2 regions of the Halomonas sp. Mc5H-6 genome follow, and region 2 is predicted to be linked to the other one. Evidence: predicted binding sites of a transcription regulator. Region 2 holds the regulator's gene; the other holds the start of a gene.
The links. Region 2 encodes FNR, which switches genes on or off when oxygen is low (the NO sensors DNR and NnrR bind a similar motif). Its sites were predicted from a motif close to TTGATNTANATCAA; they were not measured.
Positions count from the first base shown of each region.

Region 1: NH395_RS15320 (cytochrome ubiquinol oxidase subunit I) is a predicted target of FNR. The motif match lies at 3,992-4,005, and genes of this name have one in related genera.

Region 1 covers NZ_JAMXSI010000013.1:4,096-11,358, reverse strand. Annotated here, with positions in the region: gene pqiB (intermembrane transport protein PqiB) at 1-1,400, opposite strand, end outside; gene NH395_RS15330 (paraquat-inducible protein A) at 1,393-2,757, opposite strand; gene NH395_RS15325 (calcium/sodium antiporter) at 2,977-3,951, shown strand; gene NH395_RS15320 (cytochrome ubiquinol oxidase subunit I) at 4,186-5,595, shown strand; gene cydB (cytochrome d ubiquinol oxidase subunit II) at 5,592-6,593, shown strand; gene cydD (thiol reductant ABC exporter subunit CydD) at 6,598-7,263, shown strand, end outside.
Region 2 covers NZ_JAMXSI010000002.1:105,137-112,399, reverse strand. Annotated here, with positions in the region: gene hemN (oxygen-independent coproporphyrinogen III oxidase) at 1-1,376, shown strand, start outside; gene fnr (fumarate/nitrate reduction transcriptional regulator Fnr) at 1,440-2,177, shown strand; gene ttcA (tRNA 2-thiocytidine(32) synthetase TtcA) at 2,174-3,097, opposite strand; gene NH395_RS03920 (DNA polymerase III subunit epsilon) at 3,175-3,819, opposite strand; gene NH395_RS03915 (putative nucleotidyltransferase substrate binding domain-containing protein) at 3,816-5,645, opposite strand; gene NH395_RS03910 (DUF4212 domain-containing protein) at 6,265-6,525, shown strand; gene NH395_RS03905 (sodium:solute symporter family protein) at 6,532-7,263, shown strand, end outside.

The DNA.
Region 1 (7,263 bases), on a different contig from region 2:
TGAAGCACAGATTCAGATGCTTGTAGATTCTGATCAAGCCCCGTTAATAGCGGCTCGATTTCCAAGCCATTCAGCTTTTCCAGTAAGTCGGTCACCTGTGCCTGAATTTGTGCAAAGCCACCTGACGTTGTGGGGAACACCGTATGCCCCGAGAAAGACTCCGGCACATAGTGAGCGGCCAGATCCTCGCGGAAGTTCAAGTCCACGAACATCGCCCCTGTAAGCAGGTTGCCGCTTTTGAGGGAAGCACGTAAGCCCAGTGTGAACATGCGCTTGAAGCGAGCATCCCACTCGTCAAGATCCACGTCGGCATTCTCGATGCCGAGTCGCTGGGGCTCGATGCGAATCAGCAACGGGATGGCAAACTGTTCCCGTGAATCCGGCTGAGGTGCCATGAAATTCCAGGGGACGGCGGCAACGGTACCCAGCCTAACGCCACGAAACTCAACAGGCGCCCCTTTGGAAAGCCCGCGAACAGTATCGTCGACAAGTAGGACATATTCCAGATAACGGTTAAAGGTACCCTGGCGAGCACTATCTTCATCGGTGTAAAGCTCGAAACGGGTGTTATTGTCAACGGGCTGCCCCATCGGCAGGTCTTCAGGGACGCCAAAGGTGACGCCCCCGCCCAGCAAGGTCTCAATGGAGTCCACGTTGACACGAACGCCGTCGGCATCGAGTCGAAAATCAATGCCGCTGGCACTCCAGAAGCGCGTGCTTTCCGTGACGAGCTGATCATACGGCTCTTCAATGAATACCTGATGGTGCATGGTGCGTGACTCGGCATCAAAGCGGGTTTCCTCGATGCGGCCGACAGTGAAGCCCTGATAGGAAACCGGGTCGCCCACGCGCAATGAATTGCCTAACTGGCTGATAAGGCTGACTCGCAAGCCTGCCACGCCAGCTGGGGCAACAGGCGGGGTGTCCATGACTTCAAATTCGCGTTGAGGTTCGGAGGAAGAACCCGGCTGAAGTTGTATATAGGCCCCCGAAAGCACGGTGCCCAAGCCGCTGATCCCTTCGCGGCCGATTCGCGGTTTGACGACCCAGAAGCGGCTATCCTCGCGCAGCATGGCTTCCGCTTCAGGCTGTATGCGGGCGCGTAAAACGGCTTGGGAAAGGTCGTCGGATAGCTGAACGCTTTGTACGCGGCCGATTTCAACGTTGCGACTGCGTATCAGCGTATTGCCAGCTTCGATCCCCTCGGCGTTCGGCATCGTCAAGGTGATGATGGTGCCCCGGGAGGAATAGTTGTCGTATACCAACCATAAGCCAATGACCAGCGCGACAATGGGTACAATCCAGATGGGCGAAAGCCGTGTCTGGGGGCTGGGCTTGGCACGATGCATTGCCGCTTCGCCCTGTGGTTCGTTGGAGGGCATGTCGTTTTCGTTAGCCATTAATCACTTCCTTACGGGCGTCGCTTTGTCCTGATGATGTCGTTATGGGGGTATCCCAAAGCAAACGTGGGTCAAAGGTCATGGCGGCCAGCATGGTCAGCACGACCACTGCTCCAAAGGCGAGTGCTGCCGGCCCCGGGTTGATCGTCATGAGCGAATCGGCGCGGATGAGCGCTACGAGAATGGCGACGACAAACACATCGACCATCGACCATCGACCGATAAACTCGGTGATCCGGTAAAGCGTTGTTCGCGTTTGTGCTTTGAAGGCGTCGCTACGGTGAGCCACGCTGCATAGCCAGGCCAGCGCGAACAGTTTGCCGACGGGAACAATGATGCTGGCGACAAAAATGACGCCTGCTATCGGCCAGGAGCCGCCTTGAATCAACTCGACAATGCCGCCCACGATCGTCGAAGGGGAGCTATTGCCCAGGCTGGTTGTGGTCATGATGGGAAATACATTGGCCGGGATGTACATGATCGCGGCAGCAGCGAGTAATGCCCAGGTGCGTTGGACGCTATGCGGAAAGCGAGGGTGCAGCCGCTCATGACAGCGCACACAATAATGCTTGCCGTTTGGTGCCAACCGATTGATCAGCCCACAGGTAGGGCAACTGGTAAGCTGCTGGGACGCGGCTGACATGCCTGTTTGTGTACCTTCCGGGGCCAGTGGCTCGCCCTCCAGGGCAAACCACATCCAGTCGGCATCAATCGATTGCACCGTCATCAACAGGAGAAAGGCAAAGGCGCAAAACGCCCAAAACGACAGACCCAGTTCAATATCAGCAAGTCCCGCCACCTTGATCAAGCTAACCAGGGCGCCCACGATAAACACATCGGCCATCATCCAGGGGGTTAAATGGCTCAGTGAACGAGCTGTTGAACGGCTGAATGGCAGTGGGGCGTTGCGTAACAAACCGTATTGCAGCCATAAGGTGCCTATCAAATACACCGCGGGCAGCACCACGATGGTCATGATAACGCCGATAGCCACCAAGGGTTGATGAAAGGCAATCAGCGTGGTTGCCGTTTCGGAAAGCTCGATACGGTTGCTCACCCCGCTATAGCTGAAACTGACAAAGGGGTAGGAGACCGCCAGTAAAAGGGCAATAAGCGATGCCATCGCGAGCGCCATGCTGCGCTGGGCAGGGTAACGATTGCGCTTGACCAGGACATGCGAGCAGCGCGGGCAGCAGGCTTTTTCACCGGATTTGAGGGGCGGTAGCGCCGATACCCAGTCACATTCATGACAGGCGCGCAGGCGTCGCCTTTGAGTGCGGGCCTCAGGCGGTTGCTGGTCAACAAGCGGCGCATTGACCTTCAAGTTGGGGTGTCTGCTTAGCCAGTTCTGTGACAAATGATGATCTCGCTCGCGTGAGTAGGCAAAGCAATACGCTCTCGATTATAAGTCTGTCAAATATTGGGTAAAATTCATCTGATCGTTATCAGGTTGTCGTTGACCTTGAGCGATGAATGAATAATGATCGCCACGCGAATTTACCGCCTCTCCGGCATGGCAGGTCATTCAATGCCCAGGCCATTGCCACCTTGTGAAAATGCCATCCAAAGGAACCTTATGTTACTTGCTCTTATCGCCGTTGTCGTTGGCTTGATACTGCTTATCTGGAGCGCTGAGAAATTTATCGATGGCGCCGCGGCGACGTCTCAATGGCTGGGGCTGTCGCCCCTGTTGATTGGCATGCTGGTGATCGGTTTTGGCACATCGGCTCCCGAGATGATGGTGTCGGTGCTGGCAGCAGTGCAGGGTAACCCGGGGTTGGCCGTGGGTAATGCCTACGGGTCTAATATCGCCAATATTGGCCTGGTGCTGGGGTTTGTTGCGTTATTGGCGCCATTGGCCGTGCACTCGAGCGTCATTCGCAAAGAGATACCGCTGTTACTGGTAGTGATGCTGGTGACCGGGCTGATGCTGTTGGATGGCTGGGTGGCCCGCTGGGAGGCAGTCTGTTTATTGCTGGCACTGGTGGTATTTATCGTTATCAGCGTTGTGCGTTCCAAAGGCCAACAGGACGATGCGCTTGTCTCGGAAGTGGCGGAAACGCTGGATAGCAAACCCATGTCGCGGGGTAAAGCCATCCTCTGGACCCTGGTTGGTCTGGTACTGTTGATTGCCAGCTCACGCCTTTTGGTCTGGGGGGCTGTCGAGATCGCCGTCGCGTTTGGCGTCAGTGATCTGATCATTGGTTTGACCGTTGTGGCGATTGGCACCTCATTACCCGAGCTGGCTTCATCGATTAGCGCACTGCGTCGTAATGAGCACGATATGGTGCTCGGCAATGTCGTGGGCTCGAACCTATTCAACAGCCTTGCTGTGGTTGGGTTGGCAGGCATCATTACACCGATTGAAACCGGTCAGGAGGTGCTTCAGCGTGACTGGGTCGTCATGTTGGTGATGACCGTGCTGATGATGCTGTTCGCATTCTCCTGGAAAGGTCGCCCGCGGCGCATCAACCGCTTTGAGGGCGGTGGTTTATTAGCGCTTTTTATTGCCTATACAGGCTATCTGGTGAGTGTGGTCGTGTTGGCCTGAGGCGTCTGTATAACAGTCGTTATCGCCTGGGGCTTAAAAATTGACCTGCGTCAACGCGACACGGTGAAAACCCAAAACGCATGCCGCATCCATACCTTCTAAGCTGTAAACTCAAGGGGTTGTTGATCAAATAAGCTTAGTGACTACAAATAGAAGAGCGTGATCCAAAGGGACTCACCTAAGCTTGTTTTAAGCCTTTGAGAAAAAGGCACCATGGGACCTTAGGAGGGAGTTATGGAACTTGATCCGCTATTGCTATCGAGACTCCAGTTCGCATTCGTCGTGTGTTTTCACGCCATCTTTCCTGTCTTCACGATCGGGCTGGCGTCCTATATTGCGGTTCTGCACGGGATATTCTACAAAACGGAAAACGACGCCTGGGATCGCCTGGCACAATTCTGGACCAAGATGTTTGCCGTTGTGTTTGGCATGGGGGTCGTGACAGGCATCGTGATGTCGTTTCAGTTCGGTACGAACTGGAGCAACTTCTCTTTCGCTACGTCAAACTTCCTTGGGCCTGTCCTTAGTTACGAAGTGGTGACCGCTTTCTTCCTTGAAGCGGCATTTCTGGGTGTTTTGCTCTTCGGGCGTGGCAAAGTACCAGAAGGGGTGCACCTGTTTGCCGCGATCATGGTGGCGGTGGGCACCTTTATTTCCTCGTTCTGGATCCTTTCCGCCAATAGCTGGATGCAAACCCCAGCAGGCTATGAAATGGTGGATGGACGCTTCCATATCACCTCCTGGATGGCGGCAATCTTCAATCCCTCCTTCTGGTACCGCTTTGTGCATATGGGCATGGCGTCGTTCCTGACCGGTGGCTTTGTGGTGGCAGGTGTCAGCGCCTGGTTCCTCCTGCGTAATCGTGATGTCGAAGCGAATAAAAAAGCCCTTTCAATGTGTCTGTGGCTGTTGCTTTTCCTGGCACCGGCGCAGGCTGTCGTCGGTGATTTTCACGGCCTTAATACGTTGGAGCACCAGCCCACCAAGGTGGCGGCAATGGAGGGGAATTGGGAAACTCAGTCCAATGTGCCACTTTTGCTGTTTGCACTGCCCGATCAGGAAGCTCAGGAAAACCGCTTTGAAATCGGGGTTCCCAGTCTGGCAAGTCTCATTCTGACCCATAGTGCGGACGGCGTAGTCCCGGGTATCAATGAAATGGCACCTGATGAACAGCCCCCTGTGGCGCTTGTTTTCTGGTCGTTTCGTGTGATGGTGGGGATTGGGCTTTTGATGATAGCCGTCGCGACGGTTGGCTTGTTTCTTCGCCGTAGAGGACGTTTCTTCCAGTCGCCGCTCTATCTTAAAACATTGGTAGGTATGATCATTTCCCCTTTCCTGGCCGTGCTGGCCGGCTGGGTGGTCACCGAGTCGGGGCGCGCGCCATGGTTGGTCTACGGTGTCATGACCCATGCTGAAGGGTTAACCCCTTCGCTGACAGGCGGTATGGCGCTGTTTACGCTGCTGGGCTACGTCGCCGTGTATGCCGTCGTGTTCTGGGTGGGTATTTACTACCTTACTCGTGTCGTGCGTAACGGTATGCTGGCGGACTCCATGGAAGTAACCGGCGAAGTCGAGCGAGCCAAACGTCCTTTCTCTGCGGCTCACACGCCTTTCGATAGTGACTATGAGGGAGCAACCAAATGATCAGCCTTGACCTTGCAATAATCTGGGCCGGCATTATTGGCTTCGGCGTTATCATGTACGTAATTATGGACGGCTTCGATCTGGGATTGGGGATACTTTACCCCTTTGCACCGGATGAAGCGTCACGCGATGTGATGATGAACTCAGTCGCACCGGTGTGGGACGGCAACGAAACCTGGTTAGTATTGGGGGGAGCGGGGCTTCTGGGCGCCTTCCCGCTGGTTTACTCCGTGTTCCTGCCGGCGCTTTATATCGGCGTGTTTTTGATGCTGGCGGGATTGATTTTCCGCGGTATCTCATTTGAGTTTCGCTTCAAGTCGAAGAAGAATCGCCATTGGTGGAACCGCGCTTTCTGTGGCGGATCGGCAGTGGCAGCCTTTGCCCAGGGAGCCGTCGTGGGTGCGTATATCCAGGGCTTTGCGGTAGAGGATTTTGTCTACGTAGGTGGAGCGCTCGATTGGCTGACGCCATTTAGCGTGCTGACCGGTCTGGGCTTGATGGCGGGCTATGCCCTGCTGGGCTCGACCTGGCTGATTCTGAAGTCCGAAGGTTATGTGCAGCAGTGGGCCTACCGGATAACCCCGAAACTGTTGCTGGCCGTGCTGGTGGTGTTTGGTATTGTCAGCCTATGGACACCGTTGGTGAGCCCTGAGGTGCGCGACCGTTGGCTCAGTCAGATTCACTTGATCTGGGTGTTCCCCATCCTTGCGATGGTCTGTGCTTATGTGCTTTTCCGCGCTGTTAAGCGCCAGCAAGAAGGCTTGCCGTTTGTCGCTTCGCTTGGCCTGTTCATTTTCACCTACCTGGGTTTGATTGCCAGCAAGTGGCCGGTGATCGTGCCGCCCAACTACACTATCTGGGATGCTTCCTCGGCCCCAGAATCCCAGCTCTTCCTGCTGATCGGCGTGCTGTTTGTCATCCCCATCGTGCTGGCCTACACCGCGTGGACCTACTGGGTCTTCCGTGGCAAGGTGCGTGTCGGAGAGGGCTATCACTAAGCCGATGGCATCTGTTTCCAACCATAATGAGCTTACGCCGCGCCACTGGTTAACCTCGCTTGCGGCATCAGAACGCAGGCGGCTAGCGGGCGCGGCGTTCTTTGGTACCTTGGCTGGCTGCCACACCGTACTGATCGTAACGGGCCTGGCCTGGTTGATCGATCAACTGGTGGTTGACAGCCGGTCGCCAAGTGACTTGACGCCTGTTTTCGCGCTCCTGGCCGTCGCCGTGTTGTTGCGTGCGCTGTGCCAGTGGACCTCAGAACGATTGAGTCTGGATGCCAGCCTTCGCATCAGGCGCAAGGCCCGTGCTCAGCTGCTTGATAAAATCACTGCCTTGGGTCCCGCATGGCTGACATCACAGCAGAGCGGGACCATTGCGGCTCAGGCGGTAGAGCATATTGACGCCTTGGACGGCTATTTTGCGCGCTATCATCCGCAACTGCGGATCACTATGTGGGTGCCGCTCGTCATTCTTGCCGTGGTGGTATGGCTGGATTACCTGGCTGCTGTTTTCCTGCTGCTGGCGGCACCGCTGATTCCGCTGTTTATGGCCCTGGTGGGGATGGGGGCAGAGCGCATGAACCGTGATCAGTTCGCCGCCGTGGCCCGACTGTCAGCGCATTTCATAGATCGAGTGCGCGGTATCACCACGCTTCAGCTGTTTGGT
Region 2 (7,263 bases):
TCGCGGCGGCGGTGTGGGACGCTGACCGCCTCCATCGCTATGCGAGAAGCGGCCCGCGCTATACGTCCTACCCGACCGCGCTGTCCTTTGACCCATCGTTTACCGCCGACGATTTCAGCGCGGCGCTGCAACGCAGTAACCAGACCCAACGGCCGCTGTCACTTTATGTGCACATCCCCTTCTGCCGCAACGTCTGCTTTTACTGTGCGTGCAACAAGATCGCGACAAAAAACACCGCGCTCGCCGCGTCTTATCTCGCGAGGCTCGACAAGGAAATGGCGCTGACAGCGCAGAACCTGGATACCCGACGCCCGGTGGAGCAGCTCCACTGGGGCGGTGGCACGCCGACGTTTCTGACCCTCGATCAGATGAGCGAACTGGTGGATAAGCTGGATGCCCACTTCGGGCTTTCAGACGATCCTGAGCGCGACTACGCCATCGAAATCGACCCTCGCGAAGCCGATGTATTGACGCTGCGTCATCTGCAGTCACTGGGGTTCAATCGGTTGAGCCTGGGCGTGCAAGACCTCGACCCACAGGTTCAGCAGGCGATCAACCGCCCCCAGCCGCGGGCGCTGACCGAAACCTTGATGGACGAAGCCCACCGCCTGGGCTTCCGTTCGTTAAATCTCGACCTGATTTACGGCCTGCCACGCCAAACCGCCGACAGCTTTGCGCAAACCCTTCGCCAGGTCATCGAACTGAACCCCGCACGCCTGTCGGTCTTCAATTACGCCCACCTGCCAAAGCGATTCCCTCCGCAGCGACGGATTCTTGATGCCGAGCTGCCCAGTCGCGACGAAAAGCTGGCGATGCTGCGTACCACGATTGCAATGCTGACGGCTGCTGGCTACGTGCATATCGGTATGGACCATTTTGCCCGGCCCGACGACAGTCTGGCCATCGCCCAGCGTCGCGGTACGCTGCAACGCAACTTTCAAGGCTATTCCAGCCACGCCCAATGCGACCTTATCGGCCTTGGCGTCTCCGCCATCTCACGCCTGGATGACAGCTACGCGCAAAATCACAGCCAGCTTGGGCACTACCAGGCGGCGATCGATCAGGGGCAACTGGCCACACAACGCGGCATACGGCTATGCCGAGACGACCTGATCCGGCGCGATGCCATCGAACGGCTAATGTGCGATATGCAGCTTGACCTATCGACGCTCAGTGAGCGCTGGCAGATCGCGCGCGGCTATTTCAAATCAGTTTTAAGCGCACTGGAGCAGGCGCAGCACGATGGGTTGATCGATATCCGAGAACATCGACTCGAGGTGACGCCTATCGGCCGTCTGTTGATACGCCACCTGGCCATGGCCTTTGATGCACGCTTGCCCTCTGAGGCCAGCCATCATTACTCAAATATTGTTTAGCGGTTGTTATTCATGGGCGCCAGCTTCCATAATGAGGTCATGCCATCTCTGTTGGAGACTCTTATGCTGGACGCCACGCATCGGCGGCGCGCCGCCCTGCACGAAGCACGCTGCCAGACCTGCAGCTTGAGTTCGCTGTGCCTGCCGCTGGCACTGGAGCTTGAGGATATCGATCAGTTCGACGCGATCATCCAGCGACGCGCGCCACTCAAGAAAGGCGAGGCTCTATTCCATCAGGGGGATGCCTTCAACAGCGTCTATGCGGTGCGCTCCGGGAGCCTCAAGCAGATCACCAGCGAAGGTGGCGGGCATGACCAGCTGACCAACTTTTACCTCCCCAGTGAGCTGGTAGGGCTCGATGCGATCGATGAGCCGCACTACCCCGGCAGCGTGATCGCCCTGGAAACCACCACCGTGTGCGAGATTCCCTTTGACCGCCTCGACCGGCTGTCTGAAAAGCTACCCGAGTTACGCGGCCAGATATACCGCAGCATGAGCAAGGAGCTGCGCAATGACCGGCGCATGATGCGCCTGCTATCGGCCAAGACCGCTGATCAGCGATTGGCGACCTTTCTGGTCACACTTTCCGATCGTTTTCGCCGCCGTGGGTACTCGCCCTACAGCTTCCGTCTTTCCATGCCCAGGGCCGACATCGGCAACTACTTGGGCCTGGCCGTCGAGACCGTCAGCCGGATTGTCAGCCGCTTGCAGTCGCAGGAGGTGGTCGCCGTTTCCGGTCGTGAGGTACAGATCCTCGACATGGCGAAGCTGCAGCGGCTCGCCGAAGAAGAAGGTTGCTAGCCAACGTTAAACGCCTGAATACGCCCGGCTAGCAATTCCGCCTGCTTGGCTTCCAGCCCGGCAAAGTCGAACAGGTCACGGTCAGCCAGCTGTGAAGGCGCGACGTTGGTGACCGCTTTGAACATGCTTTCCAGACGGCCAGGGTGTTTCTTGTTCCACTCGGCCAGCATCTCCTTGACCACCTGCCGCTGCATATTGGGCTGGGAGCCGCACAGGTTGCAGGGGATAATGGGAAACGCCATCAGGCGCGCGTACTCGGCAATATCCGCTTCCTTGCAATAGGCCAGGGGCCGGATGATGATATTCTTGCCATCGTCGGAGAGCAGCTTGGGCGGCATCGATTTCAGACTGCCGCCGAAAAACATGTTCAAAAACAGCGTTTCCAGAATATCTTCCCGGTGATGCCCCAGGGCGATCTTGGTCGCACCGATTTCCTCGGCAAAGCCATACAGCGACCCGCGCCGCAGGCGCGAACACAGCGCGCAGGTGGTTTTGCCCTCGGGGGTTTTCTCTTTCACCACCGAGTAGGTATCACGTTCCAGAATATGGTAATCCACCCCGCGTTGCTCGAGATAGGTCGGCAGCACATGCTCGGGAAACCCCGGCTGTTTCTGGTCCATGTTGACGGCTATCAGCGAGAAGTTGACCGGCGCATTGCGCTGCAGGCTCAGCAGCATCTCAAGCATGGTGTAGCTATCCTTGCCACCGCTCAGGCAGACCATGACGCGGTCGCCTTCGTTAATCATGCGATAGTCGATAATCGCATTGCCCGTTTCGCGGCGAAGCCGCTTTTGCAGCTTGTTGAACTCGCGTTTTTGTTTGGCATCGTGGGCTTCCGAGGCGTCAGCCGCGTCGGATAAGCCGGGTGCCGCGTCGGCAGTCGCCAACGCCGGGTCAAAATGAACAGGATCATGTTGCATGGTAATCGCACTGCCGATGGTAAAAGAAGCAGCCGTTATTCTAGCAACTCCCAGCGCAATGACCCAATCGCAGGCCGCTATGAAACAGTATCCACCTCGTTACGCTGCAGGCGAAGGTACAGAAGCGCGCTGGCCGTGGCGTCTTCCAGCGCCCGCTGGGGCGTCTTGCTGGGCACTTGCCAGCAGTCAAGCGCACGCGCCAGCTCGGCTTCCTGTTCCGCCTGGGGATGTAGTCGCCGCAAATGGCGCTGGTGCAGCCTGGTGACATCCACCCGGGCATTGGGCAGCCCAAACCCCAAATGATCACGCAGCGCCTGCTCAAGCGGGGCGAGACGCTGATCGAGCTGCCAGCCAATGATTGGCCGATTGCCGATAAACTCAACCAGCGAACGCAGACTTTCAATGTTCAGCGGTTTAGTGGCCTCGACGCTATACAGCAGCTGATGACGACGCTCGGCGGCATCACTTCCTCCGCGCGCGTCTTCCCTTAGCGCCGCCACCCAGGCACGACTGGTCAGCACCTGGTGCTGGCGCAGCGTCACCGCTGCTACGCTCATGACGCCATGGTGGGCAAAGCAAGCCAATGCCACCAGTTCATTGCCCAGGTAGGGCTGGAAGAGCCACGCGTAGGGAGACGCTGCATAGCGGCGGCGCTCGCTTCCTCTGCGCAGCATGCCGCCAAGCCAGGCGAAAGGGGCGTCCAGATAGTGTCGACTGATCACGAATACTCCAAGTGGTAACGATGGGATAGACGCTGCTTGAAATCCTTGACGATATGCAGCGCTTCGCGCAGTAAATCGCGCTCCAACGACGATAATTCCTGCACCACGACCCGGTTGGAGCGCTCCTGTTGGTCATCGGAGCCGTCGTTGGCGAGGTCGTCCAGCTGCCGTTTGAGCCGTAACTCGCTGAATAGCGCCAGGGCTTCGCCAAGGTCATCGGCAAAACGGCGGTTGAGTCGCCCGTCCTCGGCCAGGGCATCCAGGCGCTCAAACGTCGAGGTGGCAGGGATACGCCGCTCGAGCGCCAGAGTGCGGACGCCATGCACAATGGGAAAGATGCCGCCTTTCTTGATATCGATACCGTGCTGGGGCTTCTTGAGTGAACCGAACAGCGTCAGCGGCGTGGAAAAGCGCAGCGCGGTGCGGGCGAAGTAAGACAGCAGCAACTCATCCCGGGAGCAGCGCTCAAACAGCTCTTCGCGCACGCTTTCCAGCAGGCTCGGGTTGCCGGCCACACCGTGAGAGTCGAGCATGATCGCCAGCTTCATCAGACTGTCGCCGTCACGCGCGCTTGCCCAGCGCGCAATGCGCCCTTTCCATTCACTTACCGTGGCGACCCAATCCGGGTTCGACACCATGATATTGCCCGGACACGGCGGATACCCCAACTCGATCAAGGTCGAGGTAAGCCGCTGCATGTCGTCTTGCACCGCTGGCCAGTCAGCATCATCGGCGAGAATCAGCCCGTTATCCTGATCGGTCTTGAGAATTTGCTCACCGCGACCCTCACTGCCCATGACCATCATGCAACTGTCCTGCTGGTGCGCCGCGTCAATCGTGAACTCCCAGGCCTTGCTCATGATGCGACCGTTCAGTGCCGCCAGCAGGTCCATCGCAAAACGTAGCTTCACGCCCTGGGCCATCAGCGCGCTAACCAGTTCGGGGGTGCGGTGGCTGGCGGCTGCCAGCTCGGTCAAGTCATTGGCCTGCTCGACCTGGAGACTGACCACATAACTGCGACTGGAGAAATAGCTCAGCACATCGGTCAGCTCGACCACGCCGACGACCTGTTTCTCGTCTACCACCACGACACGCGTCACCTTGTGGCGGGTCATGCTGACCAGCGCTTCAAACAAGTATTGAGCGGGCCTCACCGTCACCAGGGTATATTGGGCGATATCGGCAAGCGCCGTGGTCACCGGACGCTGCGACAGCACAATGGCATTGAGCAGGTCGGTCTTGGTGACCATACCCGTCTGGCCTGAGGCCTCGACCAGCAAACTGTCGGCATGGCTATCGCTGAGCGTGCGCACGGCCTTGTCGATATCCGCATTGGCGGGCAGCAGCAGCGGTGCGCGCATGCATTCGCTGACGCGGGCCAGCATAAAGCCCGCCATCGTCACGCCGCCTTCGGCGCGCTTTTCGGTCAACAGGCGAGCTTTATGGGCCAGCGACTGGCGGAAGAACTGGCTAAACTCCGGGTACTCTTTACACAGTGTCTTGAATAACGCCTTGGGCATCAGGTAGCACAGGCATTCCTGCTCCGCTTGAAAGCGGTAGCGGCTTTTACCGTTCAATATACTGATTGCGCCAAATAGATCGCCTGCCGTGTAGTGGCCGATACGCGACATGGACGACGGCAAGGTAGGGTCCAGTTCAGCGACCTCACCCTTGTGGATCACATAGACGTACTCGCCAGCCTGGCCTGTCTCGACAATAATATCGTGGCGTTCAAAATAGGCGAGGTCCATGCCACGACGCACGTGATCCTTGCCCTCGTCATCCAGCAGTGAAAACGGGGGCTGGGAAAGGTCTACATCTACCATGGGCATGACCTCGTTAGCATAATGCGGCGTCAGGAAGCCTGACGGTCTCAATTACATCTCACACTTACTCTTCTCGACCACTCTTCTCAACCATTCTTCACAGCCAGTCTTGCAACTACTACTTTGGATTATTGCGCTAATGTCTAATACGCTTTACTTATGTTGGCGGCGTGTCACTGACAAAATAAACCGTCGCTTTTAGACGTATTTAAAAAACGGCTTACCATCTTTAGAACATAGCAAACATCGCCCTATACTCCCCACCTAGACCATCGTCCCATGTCGCTAATAAAACTTTGCTCATTGGTGTCAAAAACCCACAAAAAGGCTCATTTTCAAGTGATTGGCTACCTTTTGATCACCACCAAAGTTTATTGATACCAAAGTCTGGGATTTATTTTTTGCATTTATTGCCCAGTATTGTCAGTGAGTCATGCAGGGTAATCGCACGTCGTTGCACCACTCAAAATCCACCTTGGCCAAGTGACGTGTTAACGAACGGCTGATTCATGACATCACAAAATGCGAGTGGATCTAAAAACGTGCGATTGGCCTGGTGGGTCAACCGCTATTCCGAGTGAACTTTCCAACCTAAAAAACACTAGTGGAGAGCAACACAATGGCAGACGACAAATCCAATGCTGCTGAATACTGGAAAGCCAACGTCCGTACCATTATTGGATGCTTGGCGGTCTGGGCATTCGTCTCATACGGCTGCGCTATTCTCTTTCGCCCGCTACTGGCCTCAATCCCTGTCGGTGGTACCGATCTGGGCTTCTGGTTTGCTCAGCAAGGGTCAATTCTCACCTTCATCGCCTTGATCTTTTTCTATGCCTGGAAAATGAACAAGCTCGACGAAAAATTTGGCCTAGGGGAGTAAGCCGGTATGAGCCAATTTGCAATCAACCTGCTCTTCGTAGGTGCCTCCTTTGCCTTATATATAGGCATCGCGATCTGGGCACGTGCGGGGTCAACAAAAGACTTCTATGTCGCTGGCGGCGGCGTCCATCCGATCACCAACGGGATGGCAACCGCTGCGGACTGGATGTCAGCGGCTTCCTTCATTTCAATGGCGGGTCTGCTGGCCTCTGGTGGTTACGCCAACTCCACCTTCCTGATGGGCTGGACCGGCGGCTACGTTATTCTTGCCATGCTGCTTGCGCCCTACCTGCGTAAGTTCGGCAAGTTTACCGTTCCCGACTTCATCGGCGACCGGTTCTACAGCAACACGGCCCGCCTGGTGGCGGTTATCTGCCTGATCGTGGCCTCGGTGACTTACGTTATCGGTCAGATGACCGGTGCGGGCGTCGCCTTCTCGCGCTTCCTGGAAGTGCCCAACACCGCAGGCATCTGGATTGCGGCCGCGATCGTATTCCTGTACGCCGTTTTCGGCGGCATGAAGGGCATTACCTATACTCAGGTGGCGCAGTACGTCGTCCTGATCATTGCCTATACCATCCCGGCAGTCTTCATTGCCATGCAGTTGACCGGCAACCCCATCCCGATGTTCGGCATGTTCAGCACGCATACCGAATCGGGTCTGCCGCTACTGGAGAAGCTCGATGATGTAGTGAACGCACTTGGCTTCAGGGACTACACGGCGGATGTCGACAACAAG